DNA from 3 places in the Pantoea sp. F_5 genome. Region 1 is predicted to be linked to each of the others. Evidence: predicted binding sites of a transcription regulator. Region 1 holds the regulator's gene; each other region holds the start of a gene.
What was found. The regulator Fur, encoded in region 1, represses iron uptake genes when iron is present. The targets are predictions, from matches to a motif close to ATAATAATGAGAACNACTATCAA.

Region 1 (5,749 bases):
GTTCGCCTGCGCAATGCCTATGTCATTCGTGCTGAGCGCGTCGCTAAAGATGAAGCGGGCAACATCACCTGCATCTACTGTACCAGCGACACAGATACGCTGAGCAAAGATCCTGCCGATGGCCGTAAGGTCAAAGGGGTCATTCACTGGGTATCTGCGGATCACGCGCAACCAGCAGAGTTCCGCCTGTATGATCGTCTGTTCAGTGTGCCAAATCCGGGCGCGGCAGAGGACTTCCTGGCAGTAATTAACCCTGAGTCACTGGCGATCAAACAGGGCTTTGTGGAGCCGAGCCTGCGCGATGTGGAACCGACCACGCCGTTCCAGTTTGAGCGTGAAGGTTATTTCTGCGCCGACAGCGTTTACTCTACGCCATCGCAACTGGTGTTTAACCGCACCGTCGGTCTTCGTGATACCTGGGCGAAAACTGGCGAATAATTTTTTTGAGGCTGACCTCATAAAATGACAAAAGGGCGACTTATCGCCCTTTTTTGTTGCCCTGATTTTAATCATTGCCGACATTTATTCTGACCTAACCGCAACCGATTAAATGCTGCATTGTGAGAGAAATCTGAGTTTAAAAAAATTAATCAATTTCCGGGTGTGAATTATCCGCTTTCAGGTAGGCTATGCGCTCTCAGAGGTTGCAAAGCGGGTTACAGAAGGAAAAAAAATGACAGTTCTCGCCCTGGAAGCCAGAAACAGTGTGGTCGTTTTACATCAGCTCATTGAACGTATTTTTAACCAGCCTGCCGGATCTGACGACAGTTTTGAGCTGCTGATGTCCTATTTTCATCCTGAGTTCCGCATGGTGACTCCAAAGGGCAGAGAGTGCAATCTGAACGAGGTCGAGGCGCTTTTCCGGCAGCTGCAGGGACAGCGCGAAGGGATGCGCATTGTCACCTGCGAACACGTCATCCTCTCTCATCATGAAAAAGAGATCACCGTACAGTATCGCGAAATGCAGATGATGAATGGCAATAATCAGAGCCGTATCTCGCTGGCGATACTGGACTGCAGCAGCTCTATTCCACGCTGGCGCTATCTGCAGGAGACGCTGGTGGCCTGATACAACAGCCGAAGACAGACGAAAAAAAACCGGTGAATTCACCGGTTTTTTTATTTCAGGCCGCGTTACTGGTCGTGCAGGGTTTCGTCTTCCCGGCAATCGCCCAGCGTACAGTGTCCATAGAGATAGAGGCTGTGGTTGGTCAGCTTGATGCCATGACGGGTGGCGATTTCACGCTGACGCGTTTCGATCGACTCATCGCTGAACTCAATAACTTTGCCGCAATCCAGACAGATCAGATGATCGTGGTGATGCTGCTGCGTCAGTTCGAAGACAGATTTGCCGCCTTCAAAGTTATGACGGGTCACGATACCAGCGTCATCGAACTGGTTCAGGACACGGTAAACGGTAGCCAGGCCAATCTCTTCGCCGATGTCGATCAGGCGTTTGTACAAATCTTCCGCACTGACGTGATGGCACTCAGGTTCCTGAAGCACTTCCAGAATTTTCAGTCTGGGCAGCGTCACTTTCAGGCCAGCCTTCTTTAATGCGGTGTTGTTGTCAGTCATGCGGATTTTGTCCTGTCACTATATTCACTTTTGTGGCTTGTCGCCTTGAATGTCGATCTGCGCTCATTCTCATTTGCGTCTCATTATAGAACTGAAGCGATGAAATGAAAACCAGAGGGCGTGCCTGAATCATCACGGGCTGTGGGGGATAGGTCACCGGGCCGGGGAGGATTCTGGCAGATGTCTGTTGGTACATCGCTTAGTCTTGCCGACTGAAAAAATAAGCGGAAGATCGATGCGGGTATTCTACAGATTAAACGGAGAAAGTTAAAAAAATGTGGCTATTATTTCTATAGGAATTTCCATTGCCTCAATGTGAGCTGGCGCTCACATTGAGTCGTACAGGATCAGGCTTCGAGGATATCTTTCAGCTGCAGTTCATCAGAAATCTGCTTAACCCATTGCTCTACACGCTGGTTAGTCAGTTCAGGCTGACGATCTTCATCAATGGCCAGACCCAGGAAGTGGGTATCATCGGCCAGCCCTTTTGAGGCCTCGAAGTGATAACCTTCAGTTGACCAGTGGCCTACAATTACGGCACCGTGCGGCTCAATGATGTCACGGATCGTGCCCATCGCATCACAGAAGTACTCCGCGTAATCTTCCTGATCGCCGCAGCCAAACAGCGCAACCAGCTTGCCGTTGAAATCGATCTCTTCCAGCGTCGGGAAAAAGTCATCCCAGTCGCACTGCGCTTCACCATAGTACCAGGTCGGAATGCCCAGCAGCAGGATATCAAACGCTTCCAGATCTTCTTTTGTGCTTTTCGCGATGTCATGCACTTCTGCAACGTCTGTACCCAGCTGTTTCTGGATCATTTTTGCAATGTTTTCGGTATTGCCGGTATCGCTGCCAAAGAAGATGCCTACGAGTGCCATGAGTAAAATAACCTCTTAAATCCTGATAATGAGATGTGTGCCGCAGCACATTTCAGCGAATAATAGCAGACGAGAGAAAACCGGTGAACGGTTAAAGCCCCGACATTTGCTCCTGCGTGCGTTTTGCCCGCATTAATCCAGTTTGAGCTGTGCCAGCAGCATCTGTTCGATCAGTTCGCTGCGGCTGAGATTGCGCTGTTCTGCCAGCGTGTTGAGCGCATCGACGGCTTCACTGTTCATTTTCAGTTCGACACGACGAAGTCCGCGCCCTTTGTCACGTTTAAGCTGATTGCGCTTGTTAATGCGCAGTTGTTCATCACGCGAAAGCGGACTGGTTTTGGGGCGACCAGGGCGGCGCTCATCAGCAAAGAGATCGAGCGTCGTGCGGTCAGTCTGTTCTTTTGCCATGGCTTAGTAAAACTGAATGGGGGCGGGCGCCAGTCACTCACCGCGCAGATTATAAATTATTGGCCATTGCCGCAGCAAAACGAACGCGCGGCAAAATTTTAGCGCGCCATCATACTTCACGCTTACTCCGGACGCCAATCCTAAACCTTTGCCGCCATCTATTTGCTTTTAAAGCGCAAAAAAGCGACGGACACTGCGCAAAACGGCATCGGGTTTCTCTGCGTGAACCCAATGTCCCGCGCCACCAATAACATGTGCCTGCGCGGCCGGGAACTGCTGCAGCAGCGCATCACGGTAGCGGTTATCCAGATAGCCTGAGTCGCCACCGCGAATAAACAGCGCCGGGTGATCCCAGGCCGGAACCGGCTGCCAGCCTGAAATCGTGGTGTAGTTATCCCATAGCACCGGAACGTTGAAGCGCCACTCGCCCGCCTGAAATGACTTCAGCAGGAACTGAATCACCCCTTCTTCATCTATAAGCGTGCGCATAATCGTCGCCGCCTCACTGCGGGATGAGACGCCTGCGTCGGTTACAGCACGAATGCCGGCAAAGATCTCGTCATGGCGGCGGGTCTGGTAGTCGACCGGGGCGATATCGATCATTACCAGCCGCGCAATGCGGTCCGGTGCCAGCGCGCTCATGGTCATGGCGATCTTGCCGCCCATTGAGTGACCGATCACCGCGACGCGTTCAATGCCGTGCGCATCCAGCGTATCGACCATGTCCTGCGCCATTACAGCGTAGTTCATCTCGTCAGATCGTGGTGAGAGTCCGTGGTTGCGGACATCAACCTGCAGCAGCGGCCCGGCATCTTTCAGCCCGCGCGCCAGCACGCCAAGGTTATCCAGACTGCCAAACAGACCGTGGATTAACAGGATGGGCAGGGAATCAGCAGGGGATTGTTCAGTTTGCAGACGGGCGTTCAAAATCATAGCAAAGTTCTTAAGTTTGAGACCTGTGCTTAGGTTATCATGGTTTCACCTTTTCAGGCGCGCCGGTTCCGGCGGCATTAGGACATATTCTGACTTTTGCCCGTAAACCGTTTGATTGCTAACAACCCGCCTGAATTTAACTTTATAATCCTGATGTTAGAACCCGCACATCCTTTGAATTGCCTGACTATACTCAGAGCTTTTCAGGAAACAGGTGGTTCTGTCATGAGAAAGAACCGTACGGAATAAGATGAAAACGATCGAAGTTGACGAAGAGCTCTACCGTTATATTGCCAGCCACACGCAACACATTGGTGAAAGCGCATCCGACATTCTGCGTCGTATGCTGAAGTTCACTGCTGGTCAGACTGCACCCGCTTCGCCTGCTCAGCCAGCTTCAAAAGAGGCAGCGAAAGAGTCTCAGTCTGCGGCCGTGGGTTCGCGCCCGCAGGATCGTGTCCGCGCGGTGCGTGAGCTGCTGCTTTCCGATGAATATGCGGAGCAGAAGCGGGCGGTGAATCGCTTTATGCTTATCTTGTCAACGCTCTATCGTCTTGATACCGCAGCCTTTGCTGAGGCGACTGCATCGCTGCAGGGCCGCACCCGCGTCTATTTTGCCGGTGATGAGCATACGCTGTTACAGAATGGCACCCATACTAAGCCGAAGCATGTGCCCGGCACGCCGTACTGGGTGATCACCAACACCAATACTGGTCGTAAATGCAGCATGGTCGAACACATCATGCTCTCGATGCAGTTCCCTGCGGAACTGACCGAGAAAGTTTGCGGCACCATCTAAAACTTAAGCGTCAGGGAGCAGCGCCAATGGCCAATCACCCACGTGCCGGGCAACCCGCCCAGCAGAGCGATTTGATTAACGTTGCACAATTAACGTCACAATATTATGTCCTGCAGCCCGATGTGGCGAACCCGGAACACGCGGTGAAATTTGGCACCTCTGGCCATCGCGGCAGTGCAGGGCGTCAAAGCTTCAACGAGATGCACATTCTGGCTATCGCTCAGGCAATTGCTGAAGAACGTAAAAAGAACGGCATCACCGGGCCTTGCTACGTTGGTAAAGATACGCATGCGCTCTCTGAGCCGGCGATCCTGTCGGTGCTGGAAGTGCTGGCAGCGAACGGCGTTGATGTGATTGTGCAGCAGGACAATGGCTATACGCCGACCCCTGCCATCTCAAATGCGATCCTTGAGCACAACAAATCGGGTGGCCCGCTGGCTGACGGCATCGTGATTACGCCGTCCCATAACCCACCGGAAGATGGCGGCATCAAGTACAACCCACCTAATGGCGGACCGGCTGATACCAACGTTACCAAAGTGGTGGAAGATCGCGCCAATCAGCTGATCAAAGATGGGCTGAAAGAGGTGAAACGTCTGCCGCTGGAACAGGCACTGGCGAGTGGTCATGTGGTTGAGAAAGATTTGATTCAGCCTTACGTTGAAGGTCTGGCAGAGATTATCGATTTCCCGGCGATCCAGAAAGCGGGCCTGAAGCTGGGCGTTGATCCGCTTGGTGGTTCCGGTATCGCCTACTGGCAGCGCATTGCGGAACACTACAAGCTGGATCTGACGCTGGTCAATGACGCGGTCGATCAGACTTTCCGCTTTATGCATCTGGATAAAGATGGCGTGGTGCGCATGGACTGCTCGTCTGAAAGCGCCATGGCAGGTCTGCTGGCCTACCGTGACAAGTTTGATCTGGCGTTTGGCAACGATCCCGATTATGACCGTCACGGCATTGTGACCCCGGCGGGTCTGATGAATCCAAACCACTATCTGGCTGTGGCGATCAACTACCTGTTCCAGCACCGTCCACAGTGGGGCCAGGATGTTGCCGTGGGTAAAACGCTGGTGTCCAGCGCCATGATTGACCGTGTGGTTAATGACATTGGTCGCAAGCTGGTGGAAGTGCCGGTCGGCTTCAAGTGGTT
Region 2 (5,749 bases), on a different contig from region 1:
TGCAGAAGGTTTTCGATCTCTTCAGCTGCGATCTTTTCGCCGCCCCGGTTGATCTGATCTTTTTCCCGACCCTGCACAATGATGTTGCCAGCGGGGGTAATTTCGACCAGATCGCCAGAGCAGTAGAAGCCCTGGTCATCAAAGCTGGTGGCGTTATGTTCGGGACTGTTGTAGTAGCCACGGAACGTATAAGGACCGCGCGTCATCAGGCGACCAATGGCACCGACCGGGAGCGGATGTCCCTGTTCGTCGGCAACCCATACCTCATCATCCGGAGAGATAGGGCGTCCCTGCGTAGTGAGAATGGTCTGTTCATCGTCATCCAGCCGGGTGTAATTCACCAGACCTTCCGCCATCCCAAACACCTGCTGAAGGGTACAGCCGATCTCGTTCTGGATGCGCGCGGCCAGCGTTTCGCCCAGCTTTGCGCCACCGACCTGAATACGTTGCAGTGAGGCCAGCGCGGCATTGCTGCCCCCTTCCTGAATCGCCTGCAGCCAGAGACTGGCCGCGGGTGGAACCAGGCCGGTATCAGTAACCTGATGCTTTTCAATCAGCGGGAAACAGAGGGTCGCGCTGGGATCGGCCGCTAAGATCACCTGGCCGCCCGCGTAAAAGACGCCCAGCGCGCCCGGAGAACTCATCGGGAAATTATGCGCAGCGGGCAGGGCAATCAGGTAACGGGTATCTGCGTTGACCCCGCAGATCACGTCACTTTCCCGGATGCTGTAGTAGTAATCATTGTGGGTACGCGGGATCAGTTTCGGGGTGCCGGTACTGCCGCCTGACAGCTGGAAAAAAGCGACTTCATCGCCTGCGGTCGGGGTTGCCCTGAAGTCATCTGCGGGTTCTGCCAGCAGGGCGTTGAGACTGTTTTCCGCATGAGCATCATTACGCAGGATCACCTGCTGCAGTGAAGGCTGCTCACGGCGAAGCTGCGTAATAAAGGCGTCATCGGTGAACAGGGGATGGCTGCGATCGGCAATCAACAGGCGCGGCGCGATCTGACTGGCATAGGCGGCCAGTTCGGTACGCTGATGGCTGAGCAGCGCGTTAACCGGGGCGACGCCGATTTTGAACAGCGCAAACAGCGTCAGGTAAAATTCTGCCACGTTCCCAAGCTGTACCAGCGCCGTATCGCCGGGTTTCAGGCCACGTCGCTGCAGTGCCGCTGCCAGATTGTCACTCAGTGAGGCCAGCTGGCGATAGGTAAATTGCCGGTCGCCATCAATCACCGCCAGGCATTCGCTGTCGCGGTGACGATCCAGGATGTCGGTCATCGGCAGATCCAGCCAGAACCCTTTTTCACGGTAACGAGCAGCCAGATCGTCCGGCCAGCGGCTGTAAGAAATCGTCATACAGGTTCCTTTATCGCAATTATTGCAATCCAAAAGCGCGAAGCATGGTGTCGAGTTTGACGCCGGTCTCGCGCCACTCTGATTCAGGTTGTGAGTCCGCCACGATCCCCGCGCCAGCAAACAGTCGGATCCGTGGACCATTCACCGTGCCGCAGCGAATGGTAACGACCCATTCGCCATCACCCTGATCGTCACACCAGCCGACGATGCCACCAAACAGCTGACGCTCAAAGGGTTCAAGTTGCTGAATCAGCGCCTGAGCACGCTGATGCGGAAAGCCGCTGAGCGCTGGTGTCGGATGCAGCAGGCAGGCCAGTGACAGCGCATTTTCGCGATCGTCCAGTACTTCGCCCCGAATCTGCGTAGCGAGGTGCCACAGCGTCGCGGTGGTCAGCAGAGAAGGGGTTTCCGGGACCGACAGCAGGCGACTGCGTGGCTGCAGCGTCATGCGCATCGCATCCGTCACCAGCTTATGTTCATGCCGGTCTTTGGCTGACTGCATCAGGCTGTCACCTGAGGCCAGGTCACGCTGTGGATCGCTGTTGCGCGGCGCTGAACCGGCCAGCGGACAGGAGCTGAACTGGCGGCCCTGCTTACGGATCATCAGTTCAGGGCTGGCACCCACCAGCGCGCCGCCATCGGGCAGCGGCAGATGAAAGTGATAGCTGTCAGGGTTCTGCGCCACGATGCGCTGCATCAGGGCGGCCGTATCAACCGGCTGTTCCGCCACAATTTCCATCAGCCGCGACAGCACCACTTTATCCGGATCGCCGCGCTGCGTGGCTGCCACGGCCTGCGCAACGATGTCAGTGAAGGTGTCGTGATCCGGCAGCGCCGTACGGCGACGAACTTCTGGCAGATCGCTTTCAGCCGATGAGGCGCGGGCTTTCAGATCGTCACGCTGAAAGGTCTGATACGACTCAGGGATAAACAGTGCTGCGGGCTGATCCACATCGAACGGGATCGCACCCACCAGAATGGGATGGGCTATGCCCTGTTTTCTGGCCGAGGCAAAATGATGCTGTAGTTGTTGCTGAAACTCTCCGGTCAGCTGCTCGCCCTGGTTTACCGGGGCAGTGAGTGTCGTAAAACAGCCCTGAGTCGTCAGACTTCGCCAGGGAGAGGTAAACAGGAAGCCACGACAGAGTGCCGGAAAATCCTGCAGCAGGGGATGTTCAAATGCCAGCGATTCCACCATAATTGCACCTATAAATGATAAGATAACTAATAATGATTATCATTTGTATTATGTTGCAGTAACCTACGTCGATTAGCCAAAGGTGTCAATAAATACGCGGTGATTCGGCAGGTTTAGTTGGTCAAATCAGCACAAGTTGTCGCCCGGATTACCGGAGAGTAAAAGGATGAAAACAAATGACTAAACAGGGGGTAACGTCGGCATTAGTGCTGTTTTTCCTGAGTATCACGCTGTTCAGCGTGACCGCTGTTGCACAGAGCGGCTGGCCGCGAACCATCGCCGGGGCAAAAGGTCAGGTCACCCTGGCTCAGGCACCGACTCGCATTGTCTCGACCAGTGTTACCCTGACCGGATCGCTGCTGGCAATTGATGCACCGGTCGTCGCCAGTGGCGCAACCGCACCTGGCAGCCGGCTGGCTGATGAGCAGGGATTCTTCCGGCAGTGGAGTCGTGTGGCAAAACAGCGTGGCGTAAAGCGGCTCTATATTGGTGAACCCAATGCTGAAGCGATTGCTGCAGAAGCGCCAGACCTGATTGTGGTCAGCGCCACCGGTAATGATTCAGCGATCAAACTGGCCGATCAGCTCTCAGCTATTGCGCCGGTACTGGTCGTCAACTATGACGATAAAAGCTGGCAGCAGCTGGTGACACTGCTGGGTGAGGCGACCGGACATGAGGCGGATGCTGCTGCCCGGATAAGCGAGTCCGACGCGCGTGAAAAGGCGCTGAAAGTAAAGCTGACCCTGCCTCCGCAACCGGTTTCTGCGATGGTGTGGAACGGGGATGGTCGGGCAGTGAATCTTTGGACAGAGGCATCGGCACAGGGGAAGTTACTGCAGGAGCTGGGCTTCACGTTGGCAACGCCACCAGCGACGCTTCCGTCCGGTCACAGCATGGGACAGCGTAAAGATATTCTTCAGCTGTCAGGTGAAAATCTGGCGGCAGGCCTGAATGGACGGACTTATCTGCTGTTTGCCGCCGAAGATAACACTGCTGCGCAGGTGATGAGTAACCCTTTCCTGGCGCAAACCCCGGCGGTGCGCGCTAAAGCGGTCTATGCGCTGGGGCTGGATAGCTTTCGTCTCGACTACTACAGCGCCAGTAATTTGCTGTCACGGCTGGAAGCGCTGTTCGTGAAATCATGATGTGGCCTCGGCGGGGGCAGGCAGTTGATAGCGTCGCAGGCGGGCCATGAGCAGCCACATGACGATACCCAGCACGGTGGCTGCCAGAGCAGAGAGGGCGGCTGCCTGCTGCGGCAACAGCAGTGAACCCATCGCGCCAATGATTGCTGCACCTGTCGCATCGCCGGTGACATTCTGCGCTGTCCAGAGGCTGTTGATCCTGCCAGGCAGTGCATCGGGCGTCAGCGTCTGAATCATCGCATACTGCACCAGGCTGCTGATGGCACTGACCAAAGGCCATGAGGCAGATCAGACTCAGGCTGAACCACGGCATCAGGCTGAACAGAGCCAGTGCGACGAAGGTCGCGATGGCTCTGGCCTGACTCAGACCGCCCGGCTGTGGCGACTGCGCCAGCCGTCCGCTTGTCAGCGCACCCGTCGCAGCACCCAGCGGCACGGCACCGTACATCAGCCCCAGCGCTGATGGCATCCGCCTTCATCAGAATCTCACGCCCGACCAGCGCCGTGACGCCTGTCGCGCCGAAAAAGCCATTCCAGAGTCCTGGCACGAAGACGGCGATGACCGACGGTTAAGGGAGCAGGGCATTAATGCACAACGCGGCAAAGCCCAGACCAGAGGTGGATCGGGCAAACAGGATCAGGCGACGGCGCTTAAGGCGATCGGCCAGCACGCAGCCGGTCAGCAGGCCGATAAACATACCGGCTTCGGCCAGCGTCAACGCCAGTCCTGCCAGTAGCGGCGATTGCGTCAGTTGCTGAATCTGAACCGGGACCGTCAGCGCCAGCATGCCGGGAGCGCTAATCGAGATAAAGCGGACGATAAACAGGGCGCGAAAGGCGGGATGGGTTTCAGCAGAGTAAGCTCGATAAAGTGGGATGGTTTGTTCATAGCGTCGCTTTTATCCACCCATTTTCTTCATTATTGACTCTGAGAGTCATGGTAACATACAAAAAAACAGCCAATAACGATAACAAGTATCATTATCATAAAGACTCGCAATTGCGAGCTATGTTGAATCCGTGAAGGTTTAAATGTTATGCGTCCACTCCATGCAATAGCCGGTTCAGGGATAGTGCTATTGTTGCTTATCGCGCTCAGCCTGATGCTCGGTGCCAGATCTATCCCCTTTCATGATGTTTTACATGCTTTACTTTCCGACTGTAGCCGCGTCGATTGTGTGATCGTGCGCGATGCCCGGCTGCCGCGAACCCTGGCGGGATTGCTGTCCGGGATCAGTTTAGGTCTGGCAGGCGCACTGATGCAGAGCCTGACGCGCAATCCACTGGCCGACCCAGGCATTCTTGGTGTTAATGCCGGAGCGGGTTTTGCGGTGGTGCTCGGCATCGCCCTCTCTGGCGCAGATTCACCTGCAGAATGGCTGGGTTTTGCTTTTACGGGCGCACTGCTGGCGTCGCTGCTGGTGGCCCTGACGGGGGCGATCGGCGGCGGGCGCGTTAATCCGCTGCGTCTGACGCTGGCAGGCGTGGCGCTGGGTGCGGTGCTGGAGGGTTTAACGTCTGGACTGTCGCTGCTTAATCCCGATATTTACGATCATCTGCGTTTCTGGCACAGCGGTTCGCTGGATATCCGCAATTTCGCCATTCTGCACACTGTCTTTCCGGCGGTCGTTGCCGGAAGCCTGCTGGCGCTACTGCTGGCACCTTCGCTCAACAGCCTGAGTATGGGCGGGGATATGGCAACCGCGCTGGGCACCCGTGTGATGCGTACTCAACTGGTGGGATTGCTGGCGATTGCACTGCTGAGCGGTGCGGCGACGGCGGCAGTCGGACCCATCGCCTTTGTTGGGTTAATGACACCGCATCTGGCCCGCTGGCTGTTGGGCAACGATCATCGCTGGATGCTGCCGGGAACCCTTGTAATCACGCCCTGTCTGCTGCTGGCCGCCGATATTCTGGGACGGCTGCTGGTGCCGGGTGAACTGCGCGTGTCAATTGTTACGGCCATTCTCGGTGCGCCGATGCTGATTGTGCTGGTGCGCCGAAAGCTGGGAAGAGGGCAAATATGACACGGATGATGATCAATGCGT
Region 3 (5,749 bases), on a different contig from region 1:
GTAGAGATGGGCGATACGGCGGGTCAGGGCGGTGAAGCTGAAACCATCGATCACCAGATGATGGTAGCGCTGATACCAGTACCAGTGATCCTCGCCCAGCCGAAGCAGGCTGTGATGATAGAGCGGCGCACCGCTCAGCACCCGCAGATCGCCAGACATATCCTGCTGCATCAGCGCCCGTGCGGCGGCCTCCGGATCGGCGGCATCGCGCAGATCGATCATTTCAGGCGCGCGAAAATGCTGGGGGGTAAGCCACTGCAGCGGTTCACCCTCCTGCTCGCCAAAGGCCATATTCAGCGTGTCCGCTTCCTGCATGCCGGCAACGATGGCGCGAGACAGCAGCGCGCTGTTCAGCGCACCACGCAGTTCAACGAAATGCGCCACGGCGTAGGCATTGGAATAGGGGGATAACTGCTCAGCGATCCAGATGCCGGGCTGCGCGGCCACCAGCGGCAACGTTTTTTGTTCTGTCAGCGGGTTCAGAGTGGTCTCAGACATTGCGGCTCCCGCTGTCCTGCGTCATGACCGGACGGATATCGTGCCAGTTTTCATTCAGCCAGCTCAGGCAACGGGCCTGTGGTTCGGGCCCATAAACAGGCTGCCACCCTGGCGGAACCGTACAAAAGGCGGGCCATAAGCTGTACTGCTGCTGATCGTTTTTCAGCACCTGACAATCCTGCTGTGGATCGTCGAAAGGATTGAGTTGTTGCATGTTAGTCTCCTGTCCGAAGTCGCCGGGCGCGTTAGCGGCGCTCTGCTGCGTATCCTTTTTCTTTTAATGGCGCACAGGCGGCGGGATATCAGTAGGTTATGGCGATTGCCATAGAGCTTTAAGGCCTGCCAGCAGCCCGCCGCGCCAGCATAGCGCATCGTGACCCCCTTCAACCGGGTGATAGCTGACCTGATGTCCTGCCGCGGTGAGATCGCGCTGAAACAGCTCGTTTGCCGCCAGAATCAGCCGTTCGCGCCGTCCCGCCTCCAGATAAAAGCGCCGGGAGGGTGCCTGCAGCAAACCCTGCTGTAACTGCTGCGGCAGCCAGCCATTCGGGTCGTCGCGCGCGGGCCACCAGAACGAACCGGAAAGACTGATGGCACCCGCAAAGGTTTCAGGCCAGGTCAGGGTAGCGTAAGCGGCCGAAAGGCCGCCAAAACTCTGTCCGGCCACCAGCGTGCTGTTGGCCCGAAACGGTGCCCACTGCTGAATTTGTGGTAACAGCTCATGCTGAATCGCCAGCCAGAAATCGGGATTACAGGTCAGCTCACGCGTGCGGTGTTCGCGGTCAATAATGTCGATCATGACATAGACCGCAGGAGGCAGTTCGCCTGCCTCAGTGAGTTGCTCAAGCGGACCGGCAACGGGCATGCTGAGTGTCCAGAACTGACCATCCAGCAGTAGTGCCAGCGGACGATCGGCAGCATCTGCCTCACCGGTGACACAAAGCCAGACCTGACGCTGATTGCCCAGTCGCTGGCTGCGCCAGAGATATTGCTGCAGCGGAATAGGGGTGGCGTGACCTTCATCAACTGCACGCCATACCTGCTGCTCAGGCGCGTGCGGCAGATGCAGCGGCGAGACGCTCATGCCGCGCCCGGCCGACCAGCTTCGCAGCGGATTGAGCGGATCGCTTTGTGCCTGCCGGAATTTCTGACCCCACCACTGGCGCAGCGCCTGCATATCAGCCTGCCCGGCAAACGTCTCTGTCTGGTTGTCAGGGATCAGGCAGTAGCTGCCGCGCCAGTCAGCAGGCAGGGTGGTTTGCCACCACCAGACATCGGTATCAGGAACAGGTGTTAAGGAGGACGGTGAGGCTGTGTGATGATGATCGGTTACGCCGGTAATGTTGATCCAGACGCGCCGGGTATCAGAGTGCAGCGGGTCACCCTGGGGGTCACGCCAGAAAAAAGTGACCTGACAGGTGCCCTTTTCGCCGGGTTCAATCAGGGGAATGCCCTGCTGCTGCCGCTGCTGCCACCAGCGTTCGCTGCCGGTCTCTTCGTTTAACCACGCCATTCGCGCCATGATTCAATCACACTTGCCTGGGGTCATGCATGTTACAGATAATAGTATTGATAATTATTTGCATTTGCAATAGTGTGTTTCCGCTCAACAGGGAGCGCGCGCATTTTCTCTGCCGCATTGGATTTCAGACGGACGTAACGCGGTTCTGAAGCAGGTGTAGCGGGAGGGGGTAATGCGTTGCAGGCAAGGTTATGACCTTTTTACCGGTTCGCCGGCAGTGGCACGCTCGCTGGCACTCCAGGAACAGAAAAATGAAAAAGTTATCCCGGCTTTCGTTAGCCATTATGATTGAACTGGGTTTCGCGGCCTCTCTCATTTCTGCTGGCGCAGTGGCTGCCGAAGCCCACAGCGACCCGGCAATCAGCAACACGTCAGATACGATCCACGACGGTACCATGATGGTCACCGCCGCTGAGCAGACGCTGCAGGCCCCTGGCGTGTCGACCATTACCGCCGACGAAATCAAAAAACATCCCCCTGCGCGCGACGTCGCCGAAATCATCCGCACCATGCCCGGTGTCAACCTGACCGGTAACTCCACCAGCGGCCAGCGCGGTAACAACCGTCAGATCGATATCCGTGGTATGGGGCCGGAAAATACCCTGATCCTGATCGATGGCCTGCCGGTGACCAGCCGCAATGCGGTGCGGCTGGGCTGGCGTGGCGAGCGTGACACACGCGGCGACACTAACTGGGTACCGCCAGAGATCATTGACCGGATTGACGTCATCCGCGGTCCGGCAGCGGCCCGCTACGGCAATGGCGCGGCGGGTGGTGTGGTCAATATCATCACCAAAAAAGAGATGGATAATCAGTGGCACGGCTCGTGGAGCGCCTATTATAACGTGCCGCAACACAAGGATGAGGGCGCAACGCGGCGTACCAACTTCAGTCTTGAAGGACCGCTGGGCGATGATGTCAGTTTCCGGCTCTATGGCGGTCTGGCAAAAACGCAGGCCGATGCTTACGACATCAATGAAGGTCACGCCGCAGACCGCACCGGCAGTTACGCGGGATCCTACCCGGCGGGCCGCGAAGGTTCAGTCAATAAAGATATTCATGGCCTGCTGCGCTGGGCGTTTGCACCGATGCAGGCGCTCGAAGTGGGGGCCGGTTACAGCCGTCAGGGCAACCTCTATGCTGGCGACACCCAGAACACTAATACCAACGCGCTTGTGAAAAGCAAATATGGTGACGAAACCAACCGGCTTTATCGGCAGAACTTTTCTGTTAAGTGGACCGGTGCCTGGGATAATGGCATCAGCACCACTACCTATGCGCAGTATGAAAACACCCGCAACTCGCGTCTGAATGAAGGGCTGGCGGGCGGCACTGAAGGTATATTTTCCAACAGCAACTTCAATACCATCCAGCTGGACGATGTGTTGCTGCACAGCGAGATCAGCGTGCCGTTTGAGTGGCTGGTGAATCAGACCGCAACCTTTGGCACGGAATGGAATCAGCAGCGGATGAAGGATCCTTCCTCGACGACGCAGGCCGCCAGCTACGGTTCGATTCCTGGTATTGCCACCACCGGACGCTCTCCCTATTCGCAGGCGGAAATCTTCTCACTGTTTGCGGAAGACAATATTGAGCTGACCGACAGTACCATGCTGACGCCTGGCCTGCGCTTCGATCACCATTCGATTGTCGGCGATAACTGGAGCCCGTCGCTCAACCTCTCACAGGGATTAGGCGATGAGTTCACCCTGAAAATGGGCATTGCGCGCGCTTATAAAGCGCCGAGCCTCTACCAGACTAACCCGAACTATCTGCTTTACAGCAATGGTCAGGGCTGCGCGGCCAGTGCCGGTGCCTGTTATCTGATGGGTAATGATGACCTGAAAGCGGAAAACAGCATCAACAAAGAGATTGGACTGGAATGGAAGCGCGACGGCTATCAGGCGGGCCTGACCTGGTTCCGCAACGACTATCGGAACAAAATAGAGGCAGGCACGGCCCCCACCGGCACGGCGTCTAACGGCAAAACCGATATCTACAAATGGGAAAATGTGCCAAAAGCGGTGGTTGAGGGGCTTGAAGGTACGGTTAATGTCCCGTTCTCTGATAGCGTAACGTGGAACAACAACTTCACGTATATGCTGCAAAGCAAAAATAAAGAGACCGGCGATCGCCTGTCGATTATTCCGGCGTATACGCTCAATTCTACGCTGAGCTGGCAGGCGATGCCGGATCTCTCACTCCAGACAACCCTGACCTGGTACGGTAAACAGGTGCCGAAGAAGTATGACTATAAGGGTAACGCCGTCACCGGCAGCGCGACCGATCAGGTCAGTCCCTATTCGGTGATGGGGATGAGCGGCACCTATGATGTTAATCAGTATGCCAGCGTTACGGTCGGTATCGACAACCTCTTCGACAAGCGTCATTTCCGTCAGGGCAATGCGCAGACTACCGGCAATGCCACCACCGGCGCTTATCTTTACGGCGCGGGAGCCAATACCTTTAATGAATCGGGCCGCACATTTTATATGAGCGTGAACACCCGCTTCTGATCGGTTCAGCCATAAAAAAACGCAGCAGGTTGATCGCCTGCTGCGTTTTTATCTCTGCTTTATCAGTTGTTCTGGTTGATATCGCGGTAGAGTCGGCTCTCAAAACGCACCAGCGGAATACGGCGGGTACGCTGATCCTCCGGCGGAACCGCATAGCCGGAGAGGAACTGCACAAAAGCAACCCGCGCACCGCTGGAGGTGGTGATAAAGCCCGCCAGGTTATAGACCCCCTGCAGGGAACCGGTTTTCGCCGAGACCTTGCCATCCAGTCCCGCTTCATGCAGCCCGCCGCGATACTGCAGCGTGCCGTCATAACCCGCCAGCGGCAGCATCGAAATATAATCCAGCGTGTCGTCATTCTTCGCAATGAACTGCAACACCTGCATCATGGTTTGTGGCGAAATGAGGTCATGTCGTGACAGGCCGGAACCATCGACCTGAATGCTATTACCCATATCGACATTGGCTTTGGCTTTCAGGATACGGCGGACAGCATCCTGTCCGGCGCGGAATGTGCCGGGCACGTTGAAGTAGTGATGACCAATGGTGCGGAAGACCGTGTCGGCTATCATGTTGTCTGACTTCTTCAGCATGGTGTGCAGCAGCGTGTGCAGCGGCGCAGACTGGGTCGATGCCAGTACGGTACCTGGCTCCGTGACCTGCGTCTGGCGCACCAGATGGCCACTGTAGTCAATCTCTGACGACCGCAGCTCTGCCTTAAGGATTTCACCCGCCCAGGCCGCGCCATCCTGCACAGCAAAGGCCAGCGGCAGAGGTTCGGCACGCTGGCGCATACAGCCTGTCAGGGTGTAGCGGTTCAGCTCCCCCGGAACCACATCCAGTTCACAATATTGACCTTCACCGCTGTTACGGCCGAGGGTGCGGACCTGGCTGTACATATGCGCCGGATAATAGGAGGCGATGCGCACAAACGCATTTTCACCCGGCGTATTAGCGCTGTAGAGCGACACCGAGAAGCAGTTTTTATCCACGATCGCGGCACCCGGCGGGGCGCTGAAGCACTGGGTCATATCATTCCACGGCCAGCCTGGTGCCATGTCATGGCTGGCAAAAACCGAGGTGTCGATAACCAGATTACCTTTGATATGGTTAATGCCCTGCTTCTTTATTGCCGCGACCATGTTGCGCAGATCCTGACGGCTTAACGTCGGATCACCGCCGAAACGGGCGACTAAATCGCCGTTCAGGGTGC

Region 2: a site for Fur is predicted at 4,667-4,689, ahead of fepD (Fe(3+)-siderophore ABC transporter permease). Genes of this name have one in related genera too.
Region 3: a site for Fur is predicted at 2,062-2,084, ahead of fes (enterochelin esterase). Genes of this name have one in related genera too.

What each region holds. Positions count from the first base shown of each region.
Region 1 covers NZ_VWUO01000009.1:72,687-78,435, forward strand. The annotation lists gene glnS (glutamine--tRNA ligase) at 1-438, shown strand, start outside; gene F3I44_RS13535 (hypothetical protein) at 674-1,069, shown strand; gene fur (ferric iron uptake transcriptional regulator) at 1,135-1,578, opposite strand; gene fldA (flavodoxin FldA) at 1,926-2,456, opposite strand; gene ybfE (LexA regulated protein) at 2,589-2,864, opposite strand; gene ybfF (esterase) at 3,033-3,797, opposite strand; gene seqA (replication initiation negative regulator SeqA) at 4,048-4,596, shown strand; gene pgm (phosphoglucomutase (alpha-D-glucose-1,6-bisphosphate-dependent)) at 4,623-5,749, shown strand, end outside.
Region 2 covers NZ_VWUO01000008.1:30,659-36,407, reverse strand. The annotation lists gene F3I44_RS12235 ((2,3-dihydroxybenzoyl)adenylate synthase) at 1-1,358, opposite strand, end outside; gene F3I44_RS12230 (isochorismate synthase) at 1,378-2,556, opposite strand; gene fepB (Fe2+-enterobactin ABC transporter substrate-binding protein) at 2,733-3,701, shown strand; partial or broken gene F3I44_RS12220 (MFS transporter) at 3,696-4,590, opposite strand; gene fepD (Fe(3+)-siderophore ABC transporter permease) at 4,739-5,728, shown strand; gene fepG (iron-enterobactin ABC transporter permease) at 5,725-5,749, shown strand, end outside.
Region 3 covers NZ_VWUO01000008.1:19,693-25,441, reverse strand. The annotation lists gene F3I44_RS12200 (enterobactin synthase subunit F) at 1-498, opposite strand, end outside; gene F3I44_RS12195 (MbtH family protein) at 491-712, opposite strand; gene fes (enterochelin esterase) at 809-2,020, opposite strand; gene F3I44_RS12185 (TonB-dependent siderophore receptor) at 2,272-4,536, shown strand; gene dacB (serine-type D-Ala-D-Ala carboxypeptidase) at 4,599-5,749, opposite strand, start outside.